Regions from separate parts of the Pelosinus sp. IPA-1 genome, predicted to be linked through region 2. Evidence: riboswitches for the same ligand, from Rfam matches in the RefSeq annotation. Region 2 holds a riboswitch; the other holds the start of a gene.
The links. A riboswitch is a leader RNA that binds a small molecule or an ion and turns the genes downstream of it on or off. The one in region 2 is predicted to bind glycine.
Positions count from the first base shown of each region.

Region 1: another riboswitch for glycine. It lies ahead of gcvT (glycine cleavage system aminomethyltransferase GcvT); the one in region 2 lies ahead of QSJ81_RS06925 (ABC transporter substrate-binding protein).

Region 1 covers NZ_BSVC01000004.1:85,610-100,723, reverse strand. Annotated here, with positions in the region: gene QSJ81_RS10195 (BaiN/RdsA family NAD(P)/FAD-dependent oxidoreductase) at 1-764, opposite strand, end outside; gene QSJ81_RS10190 (pseudouridine synthase) at 863-1,585, opposite strand; gene QSJ81_RS10185 (hypothetical protein) at 1,608-2,585, opposite strand; gene QSJ81_RS10180 (hypothetical protein) at 2,597-3,007, opposite strand; gene QSJ81_RS10175 (TIGR04076 family protein) at 3,031-3,354, opposite strand; gene QSJ81_RS10170 (DJ-1/PfpI family protein) at 3,762-4,367, opposite strand; gene QSJ81_RS10165 (CBO0543 family protein) at 4,783-5,322, shown strand; gene QSJ81_RS10160 (hypothetical protein) at 5,562-5,708, opposite strand; gene lpdA (dihydrolipoyl dehydrogenase) at 5,865-7,271, opposite strand; gene lipM (octanoyltransferase LipM) at 7,303-8,130, opposite strand; gene lipS2 (LipS2 family lipoyl synthase) at 8,108-9,091, opposite strand; gene lipS1 (LipS1 family lipoyl synthase) at 9,088-9,888, opposite strand; gene gcvPB (aminomethyl-transferring glycine dehydrogenase subunit GcvPB) at 9,876-11,327, opposite strand; gene gcvPA (aminomethyl-transferring glycine dehydrogenase subunit GcvPA) at 11,324-12,670, opposite strand; gene gcvH (glycine cleavage system protein GcvH) at 12,672-13,061, opposite strand; gene gcvT (glycine cleavage system aminomethyltransferase GcvT) at 13,064-14,167, opposite strand; glycine riboswitch at 14,322-14,409, opposite strand; gene QSJ81_RS10115 (iron-containing alcohol dehydrogenase) at 14,916-15,114, opposite strand, start outside.
Region 2 covers NZ_BSVC01000003.1:24,825-39,938, reverse strand. Annotated here, with positions in the region: gene nifD (nitrogenase molybdenum-iron protein alpha chain) at 1-1,172, opposite strand, end outside; gene QSJ81_RS06975 (P-II family nitrogen regulator) at 1,191-1,601, opposite strand; gene QSJ81_RS06970 (P-II family nitrogen regulator) at 1,617-1,943, opposite strand; gene nifH (nitrogenase iron protein) at 1,985-2,806, opposite strand; gene QSJ81_RS06960 (AEC family transporter) at 3,261-4,208, opposite strand; gene QSJ81_RS06955 (hypothetical protein) at 4,227-4,691, opposite strand; gene QSJ81_RS06950 (ribonuclease H1 domain-containing protein) at 4,705-5,322, opposite strand; gene QSJ81_RS06945 (B12-binding domain-containing radical SAM protein) at 5,478-7,205, opposite strand; gene QSJ81_RS06940 (cyclic nucleotide-binding domain-containing protein) at 7,246-8,379, opposite strand; gene QSJ81_RS06935 (ATP-binding protein) at 8,608-10,278, opposite strand; gene QSJ81_RS06930 (hypothetical protein) at 10,477-10,980, opposite strand; gene QSJ81_RS06925 (ABC transporter substrate-binding protein) at 11,250-12,416, opposite strand; glycine riboswitch at 12,799-12,900, opposite strand; glycine riboswitch at 12,909-12,985, opposite strand; gene QSJ81_RS06920 (CitMHS family transporter) at 13,202-14,512, shown strand; gene QSJ81_RS06915 (HsmA family protein) at 14,753-15,114, opposite strand, start outside.

The sequences.
Region 1 (15,114 bases), on a different contig from region 2:
AGTTCAGCTACCTTCTTACTTAATGATAAAATAATAGGTCCAGATAGCCCATAATGAGTAAATAACATCTCACCGAAATCATCCGCTACTTTTTTGCCTCCAAAAATTACACTAGCAGATACGTTTCTTAATGATAACCCTTGTAGGTCGCCAATCCAATCTTCCCCTACCTCTAGTGGTACTAATGACGGCTTTAATGGAACAATTGTATGTCCAATCATTTCGCCCATACGATATCCATCGCCAGAGGAACCAGTACCAGGATAAGAAGCACCACCAGTGGCTAAGATCACAGCGTCAGCCCTGTACTGAACATTGTTGTTTGCAAGAACTCCTGTTACTTTACCGTCATGCGTGAGAATTCTTTTTACCTGCTGCCCCGTTACCACCTCTATATCAAGTTCTTTAAAGGCTTTCATAAAAGCTTCTACGACATCTTTTGCTTGATCGCTTACAGGGAAGACACGTCCACCTCGTTCTACCTTAGTCATTACTCCATAACTATGTAAAAAATCAATGATGTCTTGGTTACTAAAGCTATATAAGGCACTATAGATAAAGGAGCCATTTCCCGGCATGTTTTTGATAATAGTTTCCTTATCAGCAATATTAGTAATATTACATCTACCTTTACCAGTAATAGATAATTTCCTACCTACAACAGACATCTTTTCTAAAATAGTTACTTTTCCACCATTTTGGCTGGCACTAACGGCGGCCATCATTCCTGCAGGACCAGCACCAATTACAATAATCTTTTTCATCTAAACACCCTTTCATGTAGACTTTAGTACGTAAAATTCCTATATGTAGTATAACAAAAAGCCCTTATTATGTTGCAAATAAGGGCTCACACTCTTATTTATTTATTGAGATTCTGTAAGGCTTCTACTTCTTGAGGAAGTAAATGTCTATAACTACCTCGGCGTAAACCTTCAAGTGTCAGAAAGGCAAATTGAACCCGTTTAAGTTGCTTCACATCTGAACCGATTGCCTCAAACATACGTCGTATTTGACGATTTTTGCCTTCATGAATTGTGATTTGTAGACTCGTCATATTTCTTTCGCGATCAAAATCTATCATGTTTATTACAGCGGGTGCTGTCATGCCATCCTCTAATTGAATGCCAACCCTAAGTAAGTCTAGTTTTTCCTGTGACGGTCTGCCAGCAACTTTGGCTATGTAAGTTTTATCTATTTTCTTACTTGGATGTATTAATGCATGGGTTAGTGCGCCATCATTAGTTAATAATAGTAGGCCTTCTGTATTATAATCAAGCCGACCTACTGGGTAGATACGCTGCGTAATATCACTAACTAATGATGCCACTGTTTTACGATCTTGGGGATCTTTTAGTGTAGTTAATATTCCTTTTGGTTTATACAGTAAAATATAGACGAGTTTCTCACCGGCTATAGGTTTACCGTCAACCATAATCCGGTCTTTACCTGGAATTACTTTCGTCCCCATTTCCGTAACTACCTTACCGTTTACCGTCACTCGACCTTGTTGTATAATTTTCTCGGATTCTCTTCTAGAAGCAACTCCAGCTTGACTGATAACTTTCTGCAAACGTTCCAATATAATAAGCTCCTTTGAAAAATAATTAATCTACCATAATGTTATAAAAATCAGTTTGTTGCTTACAAAGTCTAATTTCTTTGTTTCCCTGTACCTTTTTTAAGCAACTGCCACAAATACCTTCACCGCAACACATTGTAGCATTATTAGTCGCCACCATAGGTATATTAACTCCTGCTTCCTGCATAGCTGTTATTATTCCATAATGTTGACTATCAGGTCCAGCGCTTACTATAAGGTCGGGCTTCTCCTGATTTATCCACTTTTTAAGCGTAGGCATCCCTACCTTACGCAAGGAAGGTACAACATGTACTAGAGCACCTAGTTGATGTAATTCTTCTGCAATAAATATACTTCCGACTTTACCAGGGGCTAATATGGTCAAAACTTGATTATTCTTATCCTTATTCATTAAATTAACCGCAAGAGGTAAACCAGGGGCTTGCCCTATACCACCAGCTACTAATATTATCTTACCATAAGTAAGATTGTCAATCCAGGGCTGACCTAAAACTCCGTTCCAGTATGGTCCACGTACGACTATTTTACAGTTATTATCGGCTATAATCCTAAGTGATTTAGGTCCGATGGTTTCTATGACTACTTGTATCGTATTATTTTCCACTTTCATAATATTAACGGGGAAAGAAAAAAAGTGTGGATCATTTGGACGCCGTAAAAAAACAAAAGAACCAATTGAAGTTAATTGTTCGGCAAATTCATCACTCACTTGCATTTCTAGCCTATATGTATTCTCACTAATTTGTTCTTTTATAACAAAGTTAACCTCTTCTTCCTTCCTTGTTTTTATGATTTCATCACTTTGTGGTTGTTTTTTATACTGCCAATGTTTTTCGTATAATATACATACTCCCGCCCAGTTGCAATTACAAGTACCGTCCCCTTTTAAATGGCTGCAAACAACACACTGATTCGTTTCTGCTAATAAACAAGGGCAATATTTTGAATTAATATCAATACACTGGAATATATTCCTATCCATCTTATACCTCCTTATACTAGGCATATATTATAGATATCATTCAATCCAGCACGAGTTACTCTTTCATTTATTTCAGTACGGTTTATAGAATAAAGGGATAGATTTTTCATTCTTTCAAAGTATACAGATCCTGAAAAAGAATAACGCATACTCAATCCCGCTTCAGTTTTCATCTGTTCATGGACAAAGTGGATGAAGTCACCAGATACTAATGTTGCTGGTAATTCTAAATATTGCATATCCAAACAATGTCTAACAGTGTAATTTACAGTATGATATGCAATAATACTTTTCTTCATTATACTAAATAATAGGACATTCTTTTGATGTAGCCATCCATTATTTCCTATAATAAATACAAGAAACTCCCTAAACTCTAGGGAGTTTCTTATGTTTCCATTCTTTGAACAATTTGCCTTCATCTAAGAAAACTGCTTATTAAATCTTAAATACTATTTTCAATTCTTTCTAATTTATAAAGAATTGGATGAAGCCCATCAGCGCAACAGAATATTTCAGTTCCTTTCTGCTTAATCCAAGGATAATCATGCCCTAGTGCTAAAAATACAACCTTATCTTGAGCTCCTGCCCAAGCCCAACTACAAAATCCTTCGGGTTTATTGCAATTCTTAGACACATATTCTTGTCCTTCATTATATTTTAAACAGGTAGTATGTACTCCCTCTGAGGCATATTCTTTGTGGATATCACCTACTTCGATCTTTTTTAGAACAGTAATTTTCACTTCACAATATCTCGTTGCTCCCATATTCTACCTCCGATGCTTATTGATAAATTTATCTAAATCACTTTTTCAGTAAATCCTGATGTATAAAGATAGTTATCAACCATACCTCCTCATAAAGTTTGGTATGTTTCAAGCCCTCTTGTACAAATAATACACAATTGAGCAAGGTAATAATATTTCGAATAACTCCGTATAAAGGATATGATTTTATTGCAAGCTAAAATTAAAAAAGGGGTGTATTTATGCTATCTGCAAGTAGTGAATCTGAATATATGAAATGTGATGCTTGTGGTCAAGAAAGAGAATGTTTTGTACAACGTAAATTTGGCAATGAACAGGCCCTGTGTGTATATTGTTTGTCTGCGATATATTGCTATTTATAAAAAATTGGGGATCCACTTTGACTTCCCTTATTCTATATAAACCAATTATTCATACATCTTGGAGAACGGGTCATAGTTACTATTTTCATTCCAGAAGTATTCAATTCTTTGACTAATCTCTAATGCTTTTTCCTTCCCCAAAAGGTCTGCTATAAATCCTAATGTCATATCTATTCCAGCCGATACCCCTGAAGATGTATATATATTATTATCCCGTACCCATCGTGCTTCTTTTATCCACAGAACATCTTTCCCTTGCTCTGTAACCCAATTAAATGCTCTTTTATTTGTTGTTGCTCTTTTTCCATTTAGCATTCCCGTTTTAGCGAGTAAAGCCGCACCTGTACAAATGCTAAGTATATATTTTGATTGACTAGAAAAATTTTTAATAAGATTTATAAAATTGTTGTCTTGAATATTTTCTCTTGTTCCAATCCCACCTGGCACAAGAAAAATTTTTTCTTTACTTTTTTCGTTTGTATATAAATTAGTATCTACTCTTACATTTTGAGAGCTTTCAACAATTCCTCCATTAACAGATACAAAATTCAATTTAAAGATATCAGGCACCGTCCCAAGTATTTCAACAGGCCCAAAGACATCTAATGTTTCAAATTTATCAAATAAAAGTATGTCCACTCTGTAGATCATATTAATTCCTCCATCTTAATTATCGTTTACTTGTTTTTTTATCAGCTAATTTTTAGCTTAGCCGTCATCACTTTATTAAGATGATACCTTTATCCCTTTACTGGTTATATATAACCAGCGACATATGTAACTCCTTTTTAAGTTTCCAATAAAGTCTCTGCTTTTAAATCACCCATAGAAAATAAATCTAACATATCTTAAACGTACTACCTAATCCCAAAAATTCCTGCTATAAGCAATTAAAACTTATGACATGCATACGCATCCACAATCTTAGACTAAGCTATTAAATAGTTAGTGTTTGTGTTACGTTAGTCTCCTTTTTACCGCATAGTTCTTGTGAAATAAACCAACACTTTAACACAAGTAATTCTGCTAAAAAGGCTAAGTATGTCAACTCACTGGAGGGAACAAGATGCCTGATTTGTATGAAGTTGGAAGACTATCGGCCAACATCTCCTACCAACATTGGATTTCTAAGGAACTTTTTTCATTTGGTTGGTTCATTACGGTTGGTGTACTTATCGTTACGTATGGTATATGGTTTAAACTAGTTGATAAGCGAAGGATAAAAGACCTACTATTGTTAGGTTCACTCTGTGCCGTAGCCTTTGCTGTAATAGATACTACTCTTGTTGGTTTTTTAGGATTGTGGAGTTTTAAAATCAGGCTCCTTCCATTTCAACCGCCTTTATTCATAGTAGGTCTTACTATGGGGCCAATTATGTATATGTTAGTATTTCAGTATACATCTTCATGGAGAAGTTTCCTTCTATGGAATGGTATCGGTTGTGCAGTTATCGTTTTTGTAATCTTGCCTGTGTATTCTTTATTAGGCATTTTTCAACTTTATAAATGGAACTGGTTCTATCACTTTTTACTTTTCTTCATAGTTGGAACCGTAGCTAGAGGACTCCTCTATTGGTTTACTAGTATGGAGCAAATAGATCAATGATTGGTATATCATAAGAAAAATAAAAACCAAAGTAATTGTAGGCTTGCGAAAGCAAACACCATATTATCCTTACATTTCATTAGAATTAACCCACCATTATATAAAATAACTCCTACTATCCCCAGTACTACATAAAGATATGTATTACGCCATATCTATTCTATTTTTTTAGATATTGAACGAAAGAACGCTCAATACCGTCCTAATCACATTCCTGTCCATTTTTTTTGCCGGAGAAGTCATTCTACTTCAGAAATCTTCTTCTGCCTGATTATACGAATAGCAACTTTAATCATAACTGCGTATCCTCTAGCCAATTTAGCTAAATCTTTATGAGGATTATAACTTACTGTCACGTTACACTTAGGGGATGTTGTTTTTCCCACGCTCACCACCTCTTCTACAGTTTATGAGCTACTGGTTTCCAACATTACTATAGATAAAAAATATAATGACGCAGAAAAGACACAGCACTATTCCACTACTAAATGGACGTGCTGTGTCTTATATTTCAAAAATGTCTTTAGTAAACTAGAAAATATTCATAGAGGTCGCCCTTTCAAGATAAACTGATGGATGATATCACCATTAATTCCATGGGCGCTCTCCATTACCGTCTCAGATAAACTAGGATGAGGGTGAATTGTGTGTGCAATTTGATCTGCCGTTAAGCCATTATGAATAGCGATTGCACCTTCCATAATTAGATCACTAGCGTGGGCTCCTAAGATGTGCATGCCTAATATTTTATTACTATTAGCATCGGCTATAATTTTGACCAAACCATCTGTTTCACCCATAGAAACAGCCTTACCATTACTAGCAAAATTAAATTTACTAACTTTTATATCTATGTTTGTGTCTTGAGCCTCCTTCTCAGTAAGCCCAACCATAGCTAATTCTGGCGTAGTAAATATACAACCTGGCACCGCACTGTAATCCATACTAACATTATCACCCAATGCATTTTCTGCAGCAACCATACCCTCTGCCGAGGCGGCATGAGCCCACATTTCCTCTCCAGTGACATCACCGATAGCATAAATTCCAGGTATATTGGTCTCCATTTTGCTGTTCACCTTAATACCAGCCTGGCTGTAATCAATACCTGCAGCTTCAAGCCCTAGCCCAGCTACTATAGGTTTTCGGCCAGTTGCTACTAATACTTTTCCCACAGTGAGTTCTTGAATTGACTTACCATTATCAAGAGAAACCTTAACGCCTTCGTTGTTTTCCTCCATACCAATTACTTTGGTATTTGTCAGCATTTTTATGCCCTGTTTGCGTAGAAGGATCCCCATACGTTTGACTATTTCATTGTCAATATTTGGTAAAATTGTCGGTAGCATTTCTACTACGGTTACTTCTGAGCCAAAGGATTGAAAAATAGCGGCAAATTCAATCCCTACCGCACCCGCACCAATGACCATCATACTGCTTGGAACATGATCTATCTCTAGCAGCTGATTACTGTCAATGACATTAGGCAAATCCTGGCCTGGTATAGGTAAATGCATGGGCTCAGAACCTGTAGCAACAATAATATTTTTTGCTTCATAACTGATTTTCTCTTTTCCTTGTGTGATAATCAACCGATTTGGCCCTTCTAGTACTCCTACTCCATGTATCATTTCTATAGCATTGCTTTTGATTAACTGTTCAATACCGCCACGCAGCTTGTTAACAACTTGATTCTTACGTAATCTAATGGCATCAAAATCAAATCCTATATTCTCAGCCTGTAGACCAAATTCATGACAACTCTTAAGTTCTTGCCATTTTTCAGCGCTTTTTAATAAGGTTTTGGTAGGAATACAACCGCGGTTTAAGCAGACTCCCCCCATCTTATCCTTTTCTACCAATAATACTTTCCCGCCTAATTGGGCCGCTCGTATGGCGGCAACATAGCCTCCAGGACCACCGCCGATCACCGCTACATCATAATCCATTTTTTCTCCTCCCTCGTATTGTTGCCACTGCTTATCGAAGCATTTTCCAGGAGTCCTGACTGTATTTTGTTGACGCCAATTCTTTACTTACTCTTTGTTCTTCTTCTGTAAGTTCTCCACCCACTAGCTTGATGCTTAGAGCCGTCCCAAAAGCCTCGGGCATGGGATGATACACTTCTTGCCACGTCACGGTTCTTCCTAGCACATCTTCAATCGCTGTAGCTCTCTCCTTTAACATTTGAGCTGTCTGCTGGCGTTTTTCTACTGATGGCAACCGCAGTAACTCTACAAACTGCTCAGCGGAAAAGCGCAATAGTAATGATCCATGCTGTAAAATAACGCCATTCTTACGTACCTGGGCACTTCCCGCCAGCTTTCGCCCTTCCACTGTTACTTCGTAATGAGAAGGAGCATCAAAACAGGCCGCTGACGCAGGTTGTTTTTTCCTTTGCCCATAAATCGCGGCAGGCACAGTCATTTGCGCCTGTATACCAAGTTCCTTAAGACCAACTAATAAACCATTGCTAAAATAACGATAAGATGCCGTAATGGTTTTAGGGATTAGAGGGTTATCTTCTTGGACAACAATACTATAGGTGAGCTCAGCGTCATGCAGAACAGCTCTGCCTCCAGTTAATCTGCGTACCACGTCAATGTTACGCTCTTTACATTGGTCCAAATCAATTTCAGACATCACCCTTTGAAAATATCCTAGACTAACTGCAGCAGGCTGCCAGCCATAGAACCTGAGTGTGGGCGGAACTTTACCAGCGCTATGTGCCAGTAATATGGCTTCATCAATAGCCATATTTGTTGCGGCATCAGCGAATCCACTGTTAATTAGTCGCCAGTTCATCATTTTCTCCCCTAATAATTTCGCACTCCTTAATCGCCTTAGTAACTTCTAAAGACGTAAGGCGGCGAGGATAATTATACATAAGACCGCCAGGACGCTCATTATAGTAAGGACGATTACAATCATCACAACCGCTTGTTTGAAATGCTTGACCGTCTTTTAATATCCCTAATAACTCAACCTTTGGTACGTTATACTCGGAAATGATCCCATCCTGGTAGCCAATGATATCCTGCTTATATCCGTTCCTAAGCAGATGATGAGCAATCTGAATGCGCCGATAGTGAGCAATTGTAGGCGCATTCAGATGTGCCCAAGGGGTCCCACGTATAGGAGTAAAAGCAAATAAGCCAATTCGGATTCCTTTGTCGATACAGACCGCCATTCGACTCACCATATCCGCTTCACTTTCTCCTAATCCTACTATGAGATGCGTGGTAACAAGGCCTGGCAATGCCAGTGCGCACTCTAGTAAGAGGCTCCACTTAGAAGCCCACTGACCTTTTTTTACCTTCCCAAATAACTCTGGCGTAGCGGCATCGAGCGCAATACAGACCCTTTCTGCGCCTCTTGATACAAGCTCTCTCGCCTGCTTTACTGTTTCTAGATGACTGGATATGCAGATGGGAACCGCACTGTTAGCATGTAATAATTCAAGTGCATCGACAGTGGTATCCCAACTATTTGCGCTGTATACCACTTGCAAACAAGCTCGCTTTATTGCTCCTGCTTCATAAGTATCTCTGATTCCGGCGGCAGCTTCTTCCTTCGGAAAAACTGGCCAAGTCACCCTGGAAAGCAGATTTACTCTAGCTTCACTGTCCCGTGACTGGGCACAAAATTGACAGTTATTTTTGCACCTTTCCCCGAGCATAATATAAGCAGTAGTAGGAAGAACATCCGCTTTAAATTTCTTTTTGCCAATTAGGCAGGCTGTACCTGCAGAAAGTTTCCAAAGGTTCATAGTACGCAGCACTCCTCAGTCCGTAAGATAGACATGCCTAATTCTTTTGCTAGTGCCACAGCTTTAGGCGTAGGATTGACAATCGTATCCATACCGATTTTAACCGCCCATTGATCAATTTCACTACGATAATGCCCACCAGGACGCATACAACCTAAGTGAATGGGTATCGAAGGACATACCTGACGAGCCCACGTTAATAGTTTTACTACATCCTCCATCTTTGGGGGCAAACAATTTGCATAACGAGTCCCACGAGTTGGTGTAAAAATAATAAATGTTAATGCATCCATACCAAGCTCCTGTAAAAGCTTTACTGCTTGATATTCGCCTCTGATCTCACCAGCATGTAGACCAATGCAAATATGGGGCATCACCTTAACTTTTTGACGTAATTCTTTATAACAATGGATATAATCACTTACTGTCCGTTCTATACCAAAGACTTCACGAATGGTCTCATCATCACCAACAAAATCAAAAGAGATACAGTCAGCAATCTCAGTGATTTCTACAATTTCAGCCTTATCTATTAATCCCACATGAAGATTATAAAGCCTTCCTTGTTTTAAGGCTCTCAGTTCAGAAATATGCTGACCAATAGGAACGGTCCCGTCAGCTTTACAGCCGCCGCTAATCAAAAAGCTAGTAGCGTTGCTCTCCTGCATAGCAGAGATTGGCAACATATGTTTCAGATAATGACCACCACAATGAGCGCAATTTTGTTCACAGCGATTTTCTGTGACACTGATAGATTTGGTATTCTGGGGGTATGTAAAACAAATTACTCTTTCCATCTTACAACCGGTTTGCGAGCGGCCAAAGTTTCATCTAAACGCCCAACTACAGTAGTACTGGGAGCACTCTTAATTAGGGACTGGTCTTCTTTGGCCTCCTGCGCAATTTTCCTCATTACAGCAATAAATCCATCTAAGGTTTCCTTGCTTTCTGTATCCGTTGGTTCAATCATAAGTGCTTCTTCTACAATCATAGGGAAATATATGGTGGGTGGATGATAACCATAATCCAGTAGTCGCTTGGCAATATCTAGTGTTCGAATGCCATATTGTGTTTGTTCCTTGGATGTTAAGATACATTCATGCATACAAAAACGAGTAAAAGGAGCATGGTACTGCTGCCGTAACTGGGTCAAACAGTAATTGGCATTCATTACAGCATCTTGACTGGCTTGGCGCAATCCATCTGGACCTAAAGCACGGATATAAGCGTAGGCACGAACAATAATCCCAAAATTACCATAGAAAGAATGTACCTTGCCAATAGACAGTGGACGATTATGATCCAGGTCATATTTGCTTCCATCAAAAGTGAGCACAGGGGTAGGCAAAAATGGAACAAGGCTACGCTTTACACCTACAGGTCCTGAGCCTGGACCACCACCTCCATGTGGTGTACCAAAGGTCTTATGAAGATTAAAGTGGACAACATCAAAGCCCATATCTCCAGGCCTAACAATCCCCATAATGGCATTGGCATTAGCCCCATCATAATATAATAGTCCACCCGCATTATGGACAATGCTAGCAATTTCTTGAATATTGGTTTCGAACAATCCCAAGGTGCTTGGATTAGTCAACATGAGGGCAGCCGTATCTGGCCCTACTGCTGTGCGGAGTGCATCTAAATTGATCGATCCATCTTCATTTGACTTTATTTCTACAATTTCCATCCCACATACGGCAGCTGATGCAGGATTGGTGCCATGAGCCGAGTCAGGCACGATAACTTTGTTTCGAGTTTCCCCATTGCGCCGATGATAGGCCCGAATCAGCTTTAATCCTGTCAATTCACCATGAGCACCTGCAACTGGCTGCATGGTAACAGCATCCATTCCTGCAAGCTCAGCAAGATACTGTTCCATGTTATATAACAGTTCTAAGGCTCCCTGCACTGTTTCAGGCTGCTGCAAAGGATGCAATAAAGCAAATCCAGGATAACGGGCGATATCTTCATTCACTTTTGGGTTATACTTCATGGTGCACGAACCTAATGGATAAAAACCTGAATCTACACCAAAATTCCGTTCAGACAGTTCTGTGTAATGACGTATTAAATCTAGTTGACTGACTTCTGGCAGGGCCGCAGGATTTTTTCGTAAAAATTCTTGGGGTATTAATGATGTAATGGCTTCTTGTGGTACATCACATTTAGGCATATCTACAGCACAGCGACCTTCTTTCCCTATTTCAAAAATCAAGGATTTAGTTTTTCTCATACTATCGCCCCCAATTTCTTTACCAATCGGTTAATATCGTCCTGTGTCCTGTTTTCTGTTACACACAATAACATACAGTTTTTAAGTTCTGGATAATAAATACCAAGGTCCAATCCACCAATCATTTTTTCATGTAGTAATTCTTCATTGATTTGGGTAATAGATTTTGGACAACGTATAATAAATTCTTTTAAATAACTTGCCCCAAATACAGAGTTGAATCCTTCTAATTTTGTTAGCTCACGGTATGCGTAGTGAGATTTTTGCAGTGATAATTCGGCTACCTGACGCAGGCCCTCTTTACCAACAGCGCTCAAATATACAGCAGCTGTTAAGGCGCACAAAGCTTCATTGGAGCAGATATTTGAAGTCGCCTTTTCCCTACGTATATGCTGTTCCCTTGCTTGTAAGGTTAACACGAATCCTCGATTACCATCATGGTCCACGGTCTGCCCCACAATACGACCAGGCATCTTGCGCATCAGTTTTTCTTTAGCAGCAAAAAAACCCAGACAAGGACCACCAAAAGCAGTCGCCAATCCCATAGACTGGCCTTCGCCAACTACGATATCTGCACCAAGTTCACCAGGTGCTTCTAAAATACCTAAGGAAATAGGATCGACAGCCACGATAAGCAATGCTCCTTCTGCATGAATAAGATCAGCAACTTTTTTTATATCTTCAATACACCCGAAAAAATTAGGTGATTGAATGATAACAGCAGCGATATTTTTGTTTATTAATTGTGTGAGTTCTTCCCTATTTGCAGTACCATCTTTATAACCAAACTCTGTTGGTTTATATCCCCAATCCATTCCGTACGTAGTGAGTACAGTGCGATAATGAGGATGCACTGTGTTTACTACCAGCACTTCACTGCGATTTGTGACGTTACAGGCCATCATTGCTGCCTCGGCTAAGGCGGTACCACCGTCATACATGGAAGCATTAGAGACTTCCATCCCTGTTAACTGGCAGATCATACTTTGGTATTCCCATAATGCTTGCAAGTATCCTTGAGAGATTTCTGGTTGATATTGAGTGTAAGCTGTATAAAACTCAGAACGTCTTATTACATGGTCAATCACACTTGGTATGTAGTGATCATAAGCCCCTGCGCCTAGAAAACAAGTATATTCCTGGAGATTAGCATTTACCCCAGCTAATTTATGAAGGTAGTTTATCAAATCTGGCTCCGACATGGGAGCTGGTAACTGTAGTGGGCGATTAAATAATAGATGGGTGGGAATATCATTAAAAAGATCTTCCACTTTCTCTACACCAATGGCGGCAAGCATGGTACGGCGGTCTTCGTAAGTATGAGGTAAATAACTCCACCCCATTTTAATGACCTCCTTCAGCTATTAATTTTTCATACTCGTCACTACTAAGTAGTTGGTTAAAGTCCGCTGGATCGGCTATTTCGATGACTACCAGCCAACCCTCGCCGTAAGGATCTTCATTCATAATTTCTGGTGCATCAGTAAGCGTCTCATTTACTTCCACAATCACACCACCAACAGGTGCATAAATATCAGATACTGCTTTCACTGATTCTACCACTGAAAAACCCGCCCCTACAGCTATCTTGCTATCCACTGTAGGCACCTCAACAAACACTACATCACCAAGCTGAGACTGAGCATAATCGGTAATACCCACCCTTGCACGAGTTCCCTCAATTTTCACCCATTCATGGTCGCGTGAATACTTTAATTCTACTGGAGTTTTCATTTTTATTTCCCCTTTCTATTATAAAATGGTTTAGGAATTACTTGAGCAGCTACTTTTTTACCACGAATCTCTATATCAAATTGCTGTCCAACTATAGCAAATTCGGCTTCTACTAAAGCAAGACCGATATTCTTATCCAAACTTGGCGAATAGGTTCCTGTGGTTACTATCCCAATACATCGTCCTTGTGCCATTACAGGATATTCAGCCCGAGCTATCCCTCGTCCAGTTATAACAAAACCTACATTTTTACGTCTTACGCCATTTTTCTTTTGCTCTGCCAAAGAAGCACAACCAATAAAGTCACCTTTGTCCAGCTTCACAAACATACCAATCCCTGCTTCTAAGGGGGAAATATCCTTGGATAATTCATGCCCATAGAGTGGCAGGCAAGCTTCAAAACGCAGAGTATCTCTACAGCCTAGGCCTGCAGGTAACAGCCCATAAGATTTACCTGCAGTCATTATAGAATTCCATAATGATGCTGCATCCTCTGGGCGACAGTAAATTTCAAATCCATCTTCGCCAGTATAACCAGTTCTAGATACTAGCGTCTCCTTGCCCGCCAACATTACTTTTGGTAAAAACCAATAATACTCTAGATTTTCTAAAGCTATATCTGTCAATTGGCTAAGAATAGCCTGAGCTAGGGGACCCTGCAAGGCTAGCTGCGCTGTGTGATCGGATAAATTGATTAATTCTGTATGAAAGCCGCCCTTATTTTCCTGCATCCACTGCCAATCTTTCTCAATATTAGCAGCATTAATAACTAATAAATATTCTTCTTCACCCTGTTTATAAATAAGCAAATCATCAACAGTACCACCATCCTGATAGCACATGGGCGTATACTGTATTTTATGATTAGCAAGGCGAGATACATCATTCGTTACTAATTTTTGTACAAATGCAAAGGCATCAGGCCCCTTAACAAGTACCTCCCCCATATGTGAAACATCGAATAAGCCAGCCTTTTCTCTAACTGCTCGATGTTCCTCCAAAATCCCGGTATACTGTACTGGCAGTAACCAACCTCCAAATTCAACAATCTTTCCACCGTACTCTAAATGAGTCTCATATAGAGGCGTCTTTTTTGATGCTGCCATAATCCATCTCCCCTTTCTACTTGTTTTCTTAAAAATAAAGACAGAGACAAAGGCGGACGAATCCCCCTTTGTCTCTGTCTGTTGTACCTGAGAGTTTTGCCTAAATAGGCTCCCCATCGGTGACGCCTTTACAAGGCGTACTCTCCAGAGTATAGTCCGGTTACGGTCCTTTTTGCCTGAGAGTTTGACAAAGTTCTTGCTCCTTCGGCGCCGCATTCAGCGATCTCTCCCTATAACCATCATTCTATATGCATTATTTTACTATTAAGAATATTCTAACAAAATGGCTAATTTATGTCAATCGTATTTTATCGATGATTATCCCTGTTAAAATTCGCATTTAAATCCTTGTAGGATTTTACTTATTAATAGATATGATGATAAAAAGTGCTTTTTGCCATTTTTTTAAGTCGGCTTAATGTTTCAGGAGAAATCCCTAAATAAGATGCAACATGCATTTTACTTTAGGATAGATAACTAACTGATTCTCAATAGAGTATCGGTAACGTTGGGCATTATATAAAAGAAAGCTCGCTACTCTCTTTTCTTTTATATAATAAATGTATTCTGTGTGTCGTCTAGTAATGACACCAAATATTGGCTCACTTTCAATATAAGTCACATAATCTGTATAATAACTAATACATCTGAATTTTCTATGCTGAAGATATCTTATCGTCGTAATATTTCTCGTGAACATACAAAATGCTTACAAGGATTCCGCCCAGGAATCCTTGTAAGCATTATTTTATAGAGAATCCGCATATATAGCAGCAACTGTCTCCCGGCTGGCCTCAATTGGTGCCATACTGAGTAGTAGCCCCAAACTAGGAGTTTCAAAAGCTAAATCTGTAAGACGGGCCACATCACCATCAACAAACCCTTCCTCACGTAAGTTCTCTTTTATACCGAGTGCCTTAAGCCACTGTTTCAATCCACTGTAAGCA
Region 2 (15,114 bases):
GCATCGGTTTTAATGGTAGGAATGACATCACGGCCTTCATAATCATCACGATGAGCAAATTCATAACCTGCCAATAAGGTTTCAATTCCTAGTTCACTAAACAAATTTTGGAAATGATGACCACGGGATCCTCCCACAAAACAAAAAGCTGTTTTTCCTTCACAAATCTTTTTGTATTGCTCAAATACAGGTTCAATCCTTGCCAATTCACTAGCAATTACTGCCTCTGTCTTAAGAGTTAATTCTTTGTCATCAAAGTAAAGAGCCATATTACGTAGAGACTCAATGGTTCCTTGAATTCCAATAAAGTTAACTTTTAACCATGGTGTACCATATTTGGTTTCGAGCATCTCTGCAATATAGTTAATCGAGCGGTGACATTGAACCAAATTAAGTTCTGCTGTATGCGCATTTTTAATTGCTTCATAAGAGCCATCCCCTGTCATAACGGATACAACATGATAGCCAATTTCCTTAAGGATTCGTTCTACTTCCCAACCATCTCCGCCAATGTTGTATTCCCCTAAGAGATTAATCGGGAATTTAGCAGGAGCCTCTTCTTGTTCACCTGTACCGATGACCTTTTCCATTAATATATTATTGGCAATATGATGACCAGCTGACTGGCTAACACCTTTATAACCTTCACAGCTAAAGGATAGTACCTGAACGCCATGTTTGGCTTCCGCTGCTTTGGCGACAGCTCCCATATCATCTCCAATTAACCCTACTGGACAGGTAGCAGAAAGAGTAATGGCTTTCGGTTTAAAGATCTCCATGACCTCATCAATTACCTTGGTTAATTTCTTTTCTCCACCGAAGACGATATCACTTTCTTGCATATCGGTAGATATGCAGTAGTTGATAAAATTTTGCTTTGGATCATCGGATTTGGCTTTATTTCTACGTGTATTCCATGCATAATATCCGCAACCGATCGGTCCATGAACAATATGCACCATATCTTTAATCGGACCTAGAACAACGCCTTTACATCCCGCATAAGCACAGCCTCTATTGGTGATAATACCAGGAATGGTCCGGGTATTGGCTTCGATTTGCTGGCTTTCTAGCTCGGAACGTTTAATAAATATATGTTTTTTACGATTTTTTTGAACTTTTGCTGGATATTGATCTAGTATTTCTTGAAGTTTTGCTTCATTCATTTCCATTTTCCCTTACCTCCCCTGTTATACTGCAACTTCTCCCGTTTCACCAGTACGAACCCGAATGGCATCTATAACTGGTAGTACAAAGATCTTGCCATCACCTACGTTATTACAGGTCTTATTTGCTTGAATAATAGCGTCTATAATCTTAGCTACGTCTTCATCATGGGCAAGGATGGTAAACAATCTTCGTGGAAATAATGTAGTACCAACCAAAAAATCTGTAATCAGCTTTTCTGCTTCCCCTGTTTGATCCTCCCCAGCCATAAGAAGGAGTTCTTTCTTTCTTTCCAAAATCAAACTTGGGTTGGTTACTAACTTCCCCCGCCCCTCTACTTTAAAAGCAGTAAAACCAGCTACACCAGCTTCTACTAACGCTTTTTTAGTAGCGCTTGTCTTATTCATCCGTACAATCGCGATAATTTCTTTCATCCTTATCCCTCCTTCTTATAGACTTGGGATGCCACTAGAAATGGTATAAGCTTCTTCAATGGAGCTTATGAATATTTTTCCATCACCATAAGCACCTTGTTCGCTTGTTTTCGCATATTTTAAAATCAGACGAACCATATCTTCCTTATCCTCATCACGGATCGCCATCATTAATAAGGCTTTGGGGATTTCATCATAAATGATACCGGATATTTTAATCCCTTTTTGTTTACCGCGCCCAACTACATCCACAACTGTAGCAGCATGAAAACCAGCTCTTGATAACTCAGCTAATACTTCATCTTTCTTTTCTGGTCTGATAATGGCTCTAACTAATAACATATTGTTTCCCTCCAATATTTTATCTACTTTTTCTCTGACAATCAGGCGTCCATAAAGCCATATTGCATCATGATTTCTTCTAATCTGTCTTGTGTCATTGGTTTAGGGATAACAAACATTTTGTTACCGTCGATAGCTTTTGCTAATTCACGATATTCGTTAGCTTGACCAGATTCTGGATCGAAGTCTACAACTGTCTTTTTATTAATTTCCGCACGTTGAACGAGATTGTCACGAGGTACAAAGTAGATCAATTGGGATCCAATTTCTTCAGCAAAGGCTTTTAATAATTCATACTCTTTATCAACTTTACGGCTGTTGCAAATAATGCCGCCAAGTCTAACTTTACCGTTAACCGCATATTTTTGAATTCCTTTTGCAATGTTATTCGCTGCATAAAGAGCCATCAATTCACCAGAAGCAACAATATAAATTTCCTCTGCTTTACCTTCGCGGATCGGCATTGCAAAGCCACCACAAACAACATCGCCCAGTACATCATAAAATACATAATCAAGATCTGGTGTATAAGCACCTAAGGATTCCAACATATTAATAGAAGTAATGATACCACGACCTGCGCAACCTACACCTGGTTCAGGACCACCTGACTCAACGCACATGGTACCGCCGAATCCTGGTTTTAAGATATCTTCTAAATCGATATCGTCGCCTTCATCACGTAGCGTATCTAGTACTGTTTTTTGGCATAATCCATGAAGTAACAAGCGAGTGGAATCCGCCTTAGGATCACAGCCAACAACCATAATATGTTTACCAGCCTCCGCTAAGGCACCTACTGTATTTTGAGTAGTGGTAGATTTACCAATACCACCTTTTCCGTATATAGCGATCTGTCTCATAATAAGAACCTCCCTCTATTTTTAAACGCATTTTTTTACCGATATAGTTGAAAATTACTTTGAGTTCACTTATAATAAAAATAGGTACATCAAACAAACCCTGGTGACTGCTGGGGCACTAAGATTACCAACGCTTTATGGATACCGCAAATATCCATAAGGCATTTTTTATTTGTCTACCATCATACTTATTCGATAGAACCACCTCCTTAATTACTAAAAAAAACACAATGGGGCTCATAAACGTACTCCGTTTATAAGCCCCATTGCTTATGTGCCTATTTCTTGGCAAAAAGGCAAAAAGCTCACAAGGGTTTTAAAAAAACCACTTGTAAGCTTCATTGCTTCTGCCTATTAACTTGAGCTGAGTATAGCATACATCTTTTTGTGATGCAATACCCTTTTTAAATAGTCGCAATATTAAATTTTAAGCCTCCGCCCCCACTATACTCGACTAAAAATAATACTGAAAAATCAACATATATACAGGGATAACAAGGATTGCTATTACCGTTGTCACCGTAGTCATTATGGCAGCATATTCAGCATCCCCTCCATAGGATTTGGCAACAATGGATGTTTGCGTCATTACAGGCAACATGGCTTGAATAATAAATACTTTTTTCATCAAAAGGGGTAAGGGTATAAAATGAGTTACGCCCATAACAATCAGCGGGGAAACTACAAACCTTCCTAATAGAATAGCGATCATATCCTTGCTGACTTTAATATTTCTTAATTTTACACCATAAATGGCAATCCCAATAAAGAGCATGGATAGAGGAGTCGTCATATTGCCAAGGTATTTGCAAGTATCAAGAATAAAGCGTGGCAAACTTATATTACATAAAATAAGAAATATGGCGAACAGAAATCCTAACAGCGGTGGTGAGAAGATCTTTTTCACTACCTCTAGAGGAGATACTTTTTCTTTACCTAGCGCACCATCATTCCGAATACCACCGGCACCAATCGTCCAAAATAGAGATGTGTTGGCGATATAATACAATAAGACATAAGGCACACTTTCTTCGCCAAACAAGGCTAAATTTACAGGTATGCCAATAAAGATACTATTGGAAACAAAGAACATTGATCGAAAAGTCCCTTGCCGATTAGGCCTAACTTTTATTACTTTGGAAACAACATAACCTACAATATAACAAGCTAACATAGAAGAAAAGGGCACAACCAATCCTGTAGCTAGATGAAGTAACCCATCTTTGTTAAAGGTACTCATTAAATTCCAAATCATATAAGTAGGAAGCGCAATATTCGTTATGATACGTGAAAATAACTTGGATGCCTCTGGGTTAAACCAGCCTTTATTGGTAAGAACATAACCTGTTGCAATCATTAAAACAATACTAAATATACTTTCAATTGTATGAAAAATAATCATATTTAAAAGACTCCTAACCTACTTTTCCCTATCAGATAATACAGCTACCAGAGCCGCTTTCGCTATTGCTTCTAGTTGGGTTGAAAAGCCTGCAGGGGCTATCTCAGACTGAATTCCAACTTTTTTAAACGATGCATAATATACACTTTCGCCTTCTACTATTCCTTTTTCTAGATTGTAGATATACCCAATGGCGTTCATATGCTCTATTACCTTCTGGGCTGACTCCATTTCCGTAGAAAAGGCAGGTACTGCCTCATCAAAATTTTCTCTAAGTTTTAAACTCACCATTTCACTCTCTTTTGTCAGTGCAGTATATACTCCACCAGATTGTTCAATATCCGCTGGTGTTCCCAGCCATTTTACGGCAAGTTCAGCGCTAAATTGTAATAAGTGCTTCAACCAAATAAACCCCATCACCTCTAGGGCCACTGCAATATCTAAATCCCGTCCAGGTTTCATCTGTAAAAACTTTTCATTCATTATTTTTCCTCCATTACTGTAACTGTAAAGCTGCCTTAGCTAGTTGATCTGCCTGTTCATTATATTTATCTCCTGAATGGGCCTTAACCTTTACAAAGTGGATCTCCAATTGTTTTGCGGCTTGTTCATAAAACTGTTTATACTTTTTGGTTCCCTCTTGTTTTGCTTCCCAGGCTTTGGTACACCACTTTTCTATGCCTTCGTAGTCATGATATATAACGATTGTAGGTACACCCTGTTCTAAGGCATACGTCATCGCGATTTTAGCCCCCATGGTTTCTCCTGCTACATTACGCATCGGTGCCAATTCAGGATCATTTCCTTTTTGACTAAAGGTAATTTCCTCTCCTTTCCACAAGATAACAACTCCTGCCGAATATTCCTTTGTTGCAATGTTATAACTGCCATCAACGTAAGCAAGCATAACATTATCGGAAATTTCTCCTGTAGGAAGAGATGGTATTACCTTATTCACTGCCCCCGCAAGGTAAGCATTCGCTTCTTCTTCCGTCTTAAAACTCTTATACTCAGCTCCTGAATATCCTTTTATTTGTTCCTGACACTGGGGCCAGCTATAGAATAAACCTGCCTGTCTGCCTTTTCTAACGGCGTACACTTTTTTATCTGCCATATGTCTCTCCTTACTTTTGGTTATCACATGTCCGGCTAGTCCACTTATATTTTATGTCTTCTGATTTATAAAAAGCAAGTAATTAATTTTTAGGGTAGACGTTCACATACTCAGTGAAAGTCTACCCCTTCCTATTTACTAAAAGTTAGGTACATTTATTGATTCAGCTTTGCTAACTTTCTGCTATGATCATTAATACGTTTTACAATATCTTTTGAATAATAGGTACTCCCTGTCATGATGTCCAAAAGGGAATCTTTTTTGAAATTCAATAAATCCAATTTTGAACGATAGCCAATCGCTTCTGTCATCATGAGATATTCATCGGAAATGTCCGTAGGAATTCCCATATCTGCAACGGCTTTACGGAGTTTGCCAGTTTCACGGAGTAAATCTATACTTTGCATGCCTTGTAAAGACACATTTAACTTAGGCCAGAACTCAGCAGGCTTGTATATGGAATACTCATACCGCATCAGGCTATAGACAAAGTCATCACCAATATCAAAACCAAATTGATCTGCCTGATCAAACCATTCCGTATCAGGAAAGGCTCCAGGAGGATTTACAACAACTGTACTCGGCATTGTTTGCTCAATTAGGCTGATATTTTCTGCGAAAACATCCTCTAAGGTTACATTCGCAACTAAAGGGCACGGATAGATCAGGGAAAGTCCAATACGGCATGGTTCATTGACAATATCCGCAGCTAACTTTATGCATTGTATCGTGTCAATAATCTCTTTCTTAGTAACCCCCTTATTCATAACTTGGTCATTAATCAGATCATGCCCCGTTTCGCCTCCCATAAAAACTGCTCTCAAGCCTGATTTTATCATAATTGAAAAATCATCATAAGTTTGACTAGATACTTTGGTAGCTCGTATAAACATAGAATAGTTTACTTTGAGGCCACTATCAAGTATTGCCTGGGCAATTTTTCGTCCTTGTTCAAGAGGTGTTTCTGAACTACTAAATCGAAAAAAAGCAATGCCAAGCTTTGTCATAGCTCTCATTTCTTCGATAATTTGTTCTACAGGGCGACCTTGATAATGGATAAGCTGCCTAGTATGGGAGCAAAAGTTGCATTGATTCCAACTGCACCCCACACCATCTACTAAGGTGTGAAAAAGTATTTTATCTTCTAAATCAACACCTCGATAACGGGGAATGGTTTCCTGAAAACTTGCCTTGTCATTTACACATTTCACTGCATGAAAACCACCAGTTCTAAGTAAGGGCGAACTGCTAATCTCATCCTTAACTGCTTTTAAAAACGCAGCTTTTCCTTGGGTTTTTCTGCGCAATCTAATTAACTGTTCTAGCATTTCTTCGCCTGGCCCCATAATGGCTAGGTCAAACTCATCATCTTTCAAGGTATTTTCACCATATACCTTTACTTGAGGTCCGCCAGCAATGACAACGGTTTCTGGGCATTCCCTTCTAAGCCGAGACGCTAAATGAATCGCCCATTGAAAAGAATCACCATACCATGTCTTAATACCGACAAAAGGAATCTCCTGTTCTTTAACCATCTTGACGATGTCTTCCACCATCTGATTCATGTACCTACGCTTGCAAAACAAGGACAAGGCTTGCAAGGGCCAACTAAACAGCATGAGAAATAAAGCTAATTTTTGATTTCCTTTCTGATATACCTTTAACTGCAATCCTACAATCCAGCGAAGAAGTGCCAAGCACCATCTAGGTACACCTTTTTCAATGTAAGAGGTACGAACATTATCAATAATTTCTGCCGCAATTCCCGTATCTTCAAGATACGTACGAATCATTGCCAAACTATTTTCTAACGCCGTATCCGATGTAATTCGCTGCCTTATTGCAAGGCTATTTACCAGTAATAATTCAATACCATATTTCATTTCAATTCCTCCACTTTTTATTTTTAGAGAACCTCTACTTTTACCCTTTGCAACTAGTTAGATTCTGTAAAACCTTGATGCCAATCGTAGGATTGCTTCTGTAAAACTTTTCGAAAGCTTGCTGAGAAATTACCATAACTTCCGACTCAGTAGTGGCAGAAACGTCATTTTTTTGTACTTGTGCTTGTATTAACCCTGCTCTGCCGAAGCATTGCCCTGGCACCTTCTCACTTGCCACCCCATTGGATAGTACCGTAACCTTCCCTGACAGCAAGATATATAGCTCCTTTGTTACTTCGCCAGTATTTATAATGGTGTCGCCTTCCTGGCAATGAAAGATTGTGCCCATATGCAATACCTGCATTGCTTCTTCTTCCATTAATCCTTTGAGAATAGAAATACTCTGACCCCTTAATTCTCCTTGTACATAAGCCCACAGCTGTTCTTTGGTGGTTAACTGAGTGTTTACCACCTTAGTCGACTGTGGGAATTCCTCTAAAAACCATTTTGCCGCATCTGGGCTGTTTTTTCTTTGTTTGGCAACACGGAGGAAGGGTGATCTAACCGTCTGGAGATGTTTAATATCTTCTGTAATTAAAAACAATGGAATGATCAGACCAAAGCCACGTTCAATGAAGTTATACCCCAATCTCCGAAAGCCAAGACGTTCATACAGGGGTACCAAATAAGGGCTGCATCCTCCAAATATAAATTGCACCCCTTCATCTCGAAATACTTCATACGCTTTCGATAATAATAGATAGGCCGCTTGCGAACTTCGGTACTTAGAAATAACCATCATTTTAGTGCTTAAAGAATGTTTTTGGTTTGCCGTTCCTTGTAAGAAATCATCAAATTGTTTCATTTTAAATACTTGTTGTAACTCAGTCGGAAATGCCCCCATATTTCCAACGGTTACTCTTATAGTACCTATAACCTCTGCCCCTAATTGGGCATATAACAACACACTCTGGTCATCTACGGCATCTACAATTTTCTTTTCTTTATGATTCGCCGACAACATGGGCGTTTTCCCCATCTCTTCTACGTACACTCGATAACGCAACTTATAAATAGCTTCCCTTTCTCTTTTAGTCGATGCTTTTTTAATTTTTATACAATTTTCACTACCCTCACTAGTTCTTACTTTTAGCTCTGCCGTTTGTAAATTCATACATTTGTCCTCCTTTTTTGACCATAAAATTATCTACTGACTAGAGAAAAGCTATAGCCGATTCATAGGCACCACCTCCTAATAGAACCATGTTCTTCTCTCCACAATGAAAACTCCTGTAAGATTTGTAATAAAATGGACATTTTTGTAATTATAAGTAAATTTTGCAAAAAAAAAGAGAACCTCACTAAAGGTTCTCTTTTTCTAATACTCTATTATCTTTTTTCGTTACATTGCCAATCCCTGTAGTAGTTTAAAACAAATAAAAAATGTGGTTCCTTGTGTACTTGTCTCTACCGTTATCTTTGCCTTATGACGATTTGCAATTCGATAACAAATCGCTAAACCAATTCCTGTTCCGTCCGCCTTCGTCGTCACAAAGGGTTTGCCTAAATTATCTAAAATGTGAGCAGCGATCCCCCCACCTTCATCCCGTATGGCCAAAATTGTTTCCTCATTTTCCAAATAAGTTCGGATTGTTAATGATTTTCCTTCTTTCATGGACTCTAGTCCATTACGAACCAGATTTAATATTAATTGTCGGATTTCTTTTTCATCGATATATAATTTAGGAATTCTCTGTAATTCTAGTTTTATATATTTATTACAGGCATTGCTATCAGCCTGCAGCAGCGGATACATGGATTCAATAATTTCATTCAACTGACACAATTTAAAATCCATTACCCGATTTTGACTAAGAGAAAGATACTCACTAATAATGGAATTTGTCCTGTCCAACTCGTCCATTACCAACACAAACTGTTCCTTATAGAGAGCAAATTCTTTTTTATTTCCAATCAGTTGCAAATATCCACGTACCGTAGTCATAGGGTTCCTAATCTCGTGAGCGACACTCGCTGCCATCTGCCCAACTGTATTCAGTCGATCGAGACGGGCTACATCTTGTTCTAACATTTTTCGAGTAGTTATATCTCGTGCAATTCCTTCAATAGCAACAATTTGATTATTTTCTCCATAAATAAAATTGAACTTTTGTTCCACCCATATTTCACTAAGATTCTTACAAAGTACCCGGGTAGTCACCATAGAATTAGCCACATGCAAGTTTTTCTTTGCATCCTCATATAATGCTACATCTTTAGGGTGAATCATTTTTAATATTAGCTCAGGATCATTATAAAATTCCTCAGCCGTATACCCAGTAATTTCTGTAACTGCTGGGCTAATATATTCAAAACCCTGCTCGGGGACGATTCGGTAACGAAAAATAATATCCACAGCATTTTCCGTAAATAATCGATAGTATTTTTCTTTATTCGTTAGATCTTCCCGTGTTTTTTCAAAATACACTAATAAGGTGCCCACAGCTATAATAAACCGTAATATTGCATCAAATAAATAACCCCATGGAGCGAACCATACTACATTCTCCATAAAAATATAATCGATAGTATGGGCTCCTAGAAGAATAAAAGCAGCTCCAGTAATATATTTACCCACTCCAGTAATGTTTAAATAGTAAAAAAATACAATACCAGTCCAAATATAAATGCTACTAATGAAGGTACATGAGGGCATAGCCTTATAGAAGAAATCTTGATGTGATCCAATTGCAAAATAGCTTAACCCGCTACTAATAATTGCTCCGTATAACCACAGCCTACTCACGCGTTTATTAATAAATTTATTAGTTCCCCATACAAGTAGCAAACTAGACAAAACTGACAAGATTTGAAATGAAATTTGAAATTCTACCCCTGCCCCCCCAAATATGGGCATTTTAAAAAATATACTGCGGATTAGATGAATTAACCAACTTAAAATCCACAATCCTATAAATGGTTCCTTATATTGCACATATAGATATATGTACACAAGTAATACTGCTATCGTACCTGATATTGTTGCCAGTAAGGATGTATCAATTAATGTCACATTTACACCTCATTTTTATCCGCAGACACGAATTCCATATATGTAAACATTTTCTATATATTCATTTAAATTCCTCTATTATTTACTATATATTTCAATTTAAGTGTAAAAATATGTATTCCGTTGAAATAGCAAAACACTATTACCATTTTTTATAATGGAATAGTGTTTTGCTTTAATTCTATTCTTACGTGTTGTTTACTCCTCTGTACGGGGAAAACACATGGGAGCCGTTAACTGATTAAATACATTAACATTGGGATCGCCAAGACTTAAGCCATTAGTAAGCCGATCACTGTGTAGTGAAATAATTACGCTTGTAATTTTGGCTACACCACTCGGCGTGGGAATGCCTCTTAATGGATTATAATCTAAGGGAGCAACGTAGTAATTTAAAGTACCATTAGTATTTACAACTAGTCGATTTGGGTCAAAACCATCAGAGGTATAAACAGCTGATAAAGGAGCTGCCGGCCAAAGCCCTCTATCCGTTACAAAAAATAAAGTATACACTCCTAGGGGAATTAGCCCTTGAGCTGATACTTGAATATGTCCTTCACACCCTCTGCCGCAAATCTCTCCTGTAGCAGTTGCCTGTAGCCAAAAAGCCTGGGCAATCGCAGGTGGCCGATTATTGGGCATAGTTTCAAAAATCAAATCGCAACAACCATCGCACGCTTTGGATTTTCTATCCTCTTCCATACTTTTCCCTCCTGAAATGAAATTTTCATTTAAGATGATTCAGAATATATTTATACCTAATACATCACTACACTTTTTTTTGTATTCTATGCGAAGTAGAGGAAAAACGTGCAATATAAGAAAAGACTTGGCTTGTGCCAAGTCCTCGGACGCAGGCAGAAGCCTTAGTCGTTCTTACTTGGAATCAAGGAAGTGTATACTTTCTGATTCCGGAACAAAACTCCTGTACAAATTCTTAGTAGAATAGTACAGGAGTTTATTCTATCTTATTATGGTTTTACATTGGCTTTAAACACTTGTTTACCATCTTTCATTTCAATAATAACTACACTCTTAACAGCATCATGAGTTGCATTTAAGGTCGTCGCCCCCGTAATTGCTGAAAAATCCTTGGTGGTAGCTAAAGCCTCACGAATCTTTTCAGGATCAATGCTATTGGCACGTTTAATCGCATCAATTACAATGTTCGCTGCATCATAACCAAGGACAGCCATAGCATCTGGCACTTGCCCATACTCCTTCTTATAAGCCTCTACAAAAGCCTGAGAAGTAGCACTAGTATCATCTACCGAATAGTGATTGGTGAAATAAGTATTATTAAGGGCGGCTCCAGTTCCTACTTCTACTAACTTAGGTGAATCCCATCCATCCCCACCTACGATTGGTACCGTAATCCCAATTTCGCGGGCTTGTTTCACAATTTTACCTACTTCCTCATAATAACCCGGGATATAAATTACCTCCGCATTTAATGCCTTAACTTTTGTCAAAATGGTTTTAAAATCTTGATCCTTTTGCAAATAAGCTTCTTCCGCTAAAATATTTCCGCCGCCTTTGGTAAAGGCATCTTTAAAGAAGGATGATAAACCTTTGCTATAATCACTGCTACTATCAACTAACATAACTGCCTTTTTCAGTTGCAATGTATTAAGTACAAAGTTTGCTCCAACTGTCCCTTGGAAGGGGTCGATAAAACAGACCCTAAAAGTATAATCTTTCACCTTACCGCTCTTCTCATCTACTGTTACTTTAGGATTAGTAGCCCCTACTGCCACAAAAGGAACTTTAGTTGCTTCCGCTACGCTTGAAGTTGCAATGGCATTCGAACTAGCAAAGATACCTGTTACAGCAACTACTTTATCTTGTGTTGCTAGCTTTGTCATAGCATTTGCCGATTCAGAAGGTTCACTTTTATTATCAGCAATGACGGCTTGGAGTTGCTTGCCAAGTACCCCGCCTTTTGCATTGGCTTCTTTAATTGCCATTTTCGCGCCATTTGCCGACGAAGTCCCCATCGTCGCATTACCACCTGTCATTTCATTGAGAATACCAATTTTAATATCTTTCGAGCTAGAACTGCCGCAGCCCGCGAGAACCCCTGCCATTATTAGAACTACCAAAGATACCACTACCAACTTAAAACTAATTTTACTCATAAAAATTTCTCCCCTTTTTTAAATTGTTTATATAAAGAAGACTTGATTTAGATGGAGTTTTAACTCCATCTGAATCTTAGTCGCACTTATCCAGGAACTTAGCCGCTCTTAACTCCCGCTTATATAAGTGAGCCTTGGGTCCGGAGACCCCTAATTCGAACTTATTTCGAGTTTACAGCCTGTTTCCCTGACCTTCAAGGGCAGGGAATTACAGACTGTTAACGAGATGAAGAAGGGAGTTTTAGAGCGGTTTAGTCATCGGATAAAAATTAAAGAGTCAAATCATCTCTGATTTGACTCTGGAAAAACAAATGAACACACCAAAAATGGCGTTTTCAGCATCACAATATAAAGAGATATAGAAATATCCCTGTATATCACGATTTTTGTCTCTGTCCTTTTGCCTGAGAGATTTGTCAGCAACTTATCATTGCTGTATTTCACCTTCGGCGCTCAATTTAAGAGTCTCTCCAGAGTTCCGTCCACTTACGGTTCTACTCGGTGGTCCGAGTGCCTGAGAGTTTTACTCCTTCGGCGGGCTATTCTAGCCACTCTCCCGCAAACTTCATTCGGTAAACATATGTAGTTGTAGAAAAAACATTCACTGTAAGTATCATTATAAAACAATACATCAAATTATTCAATAGTATTATATAAGTATTTTTCAAATTTCCAACTCTCTATTTTCTTTATGAACTAAATGTTTTAAATGACCTTTTTCTATATTTTCATAATATTTAATTTTATAATCTAAATGAAATTGTTAATTTGAAAGGAGTCGTTCTATTATATTAACTTTACTTGGATTTCTTATGGTTATTACTTTCATGTACCTAATAATGTCTAAAAGGATGACTGGATTTGCTGCACTAATTATTATACCGATTACATTTGGACTATTAGGCGGGTTCGCTCCCACAATTGGTAAGCTTATGATGGATGGTGTTAAGACCATAGCACCAACGGCAATTATGATGATGTTTGCTGTTATGTATTTTGGTATTATGGTGGACGTGGGTTTATTTGATGGACTCATTGTTCAAATATTAAAGAAAGTTAAAGGTGACCCGCTAAAAATCGTTGTAGGAACAACTTTATTAGCAATCATAGCCTCTTTAGAAGGAGAAGGTGCTGTAGTCTTCATGATTACCTGTACAGCAATGTTACCTCTATATAAGAGGATTGGCATTAATCCCGTCATATTAGCAGTAATATGCGCAATGGTGACTGCCGTGAAGAATATGTTTCCATGGGCAGCTCCCACGGCTAGGGTTTTAGCAGCGTTAAAACTTGATGCAGCTGAAATTTTTAATCCCTTGGTTCCTGTAATCATTTGTGGATTTGCCTATATAGCATTGATGGGATATGTATTGGGTAAAAGAGAACGGGCTAGATTGGGAGTTATCCAAATAGAAGACTCTATGATCGACGGCATTGCTAAAGAAGTGGTATCGAAAAATCCTGAGTTTAAGCGTCCTAAATTATTCTGGGTTAATCTGATTATGACCCTAACTCTTATGGGCCTGTTACTTGTAGAAAAGAAGATCGGAGTCTCGATTCCAATCATCTTTTTGGCGGGAAGCGCATTGGCTTTAATTGTAAACTTTCCTAAGGTTAAAGAACAGCAAGGGCGTATGTTGGCTCATGCCAAAGAAGCTCTACAGGTTACCGCAGTGGTTTTCGCCGCTGGGATATTTATGGGCATATTAACAGGAACTAAAATGACAGATGCTATGGCAACATTTCTAATAGGAATTATCCCAACTGGTTTGGGATCACACATGGGGATGATTACAGCGCTGTTAAGTGCTCCACTGTCCTTCTTGTTATCCAATGACGCCTTCTACTTTGGCGTGTTACCAGTACTGAACCAGATGGCTGCGACTTATGGAATCGGTGCTGCGGAAATTGGTCGAGCCTCCTTGTTGGGAACACCGGTACACATGTTGAGTCCACTGGTAGCAGCATTATGGTTATTGGTGGGAATGTGTGATATTACCTTTGGCGACCTACAAAAAGGCGGCATATGGTGGGCCTTTGGACTAATGATATTGAATATCGTGGTGGCAATAGTAACTGGAGCCATTAGTTTATAATAATAGAAATGAAAAAAACTCCTACAGTCTTTTCAAACCGAAAAGCTGTAGGAGTTTTTTATGGTATCAGAATTTATAAGTTTCTAGTTAAAAGATTGAACCACAAAGACACAATGCTGCTATCGCGGCACACAAAGAAGATGGGAATGAAATGGATAGAACCCCTTTGTGTCTTTGTGGTTCAAAAAGGACGCTTAGCGTTTTTCTTATGTATGTTAGTCGAGCTTACCAACCAATTTTTTACATGAAATGAAAAACTGCTCCACTTACAAATGGTATTAACCATAATATCCAAACGATCAAACTATAACGATGAAATTTTCTTGTCCAAATATCTTTTTTATTTACAATAATAATAGTTGCCCAACATGCATGTAGTAGCATTAATGAAAGTGCCACTATACCAGTAAGGCTGTGAAAATTGTTAGGTATTTGCATGTACTGAGAAATAGCTTGGTTAACTCCTTCTACTTGTGTCTTAGAAAATTCCCCCATCGCCCTTGTTCCTAGAACATCACAAATAATCCCAAACCAAAATAAGATTAAATGTACTCTTTTCAACTCACCTTGTATTTTTTCACTCCAAACTCCAATGGTATAGA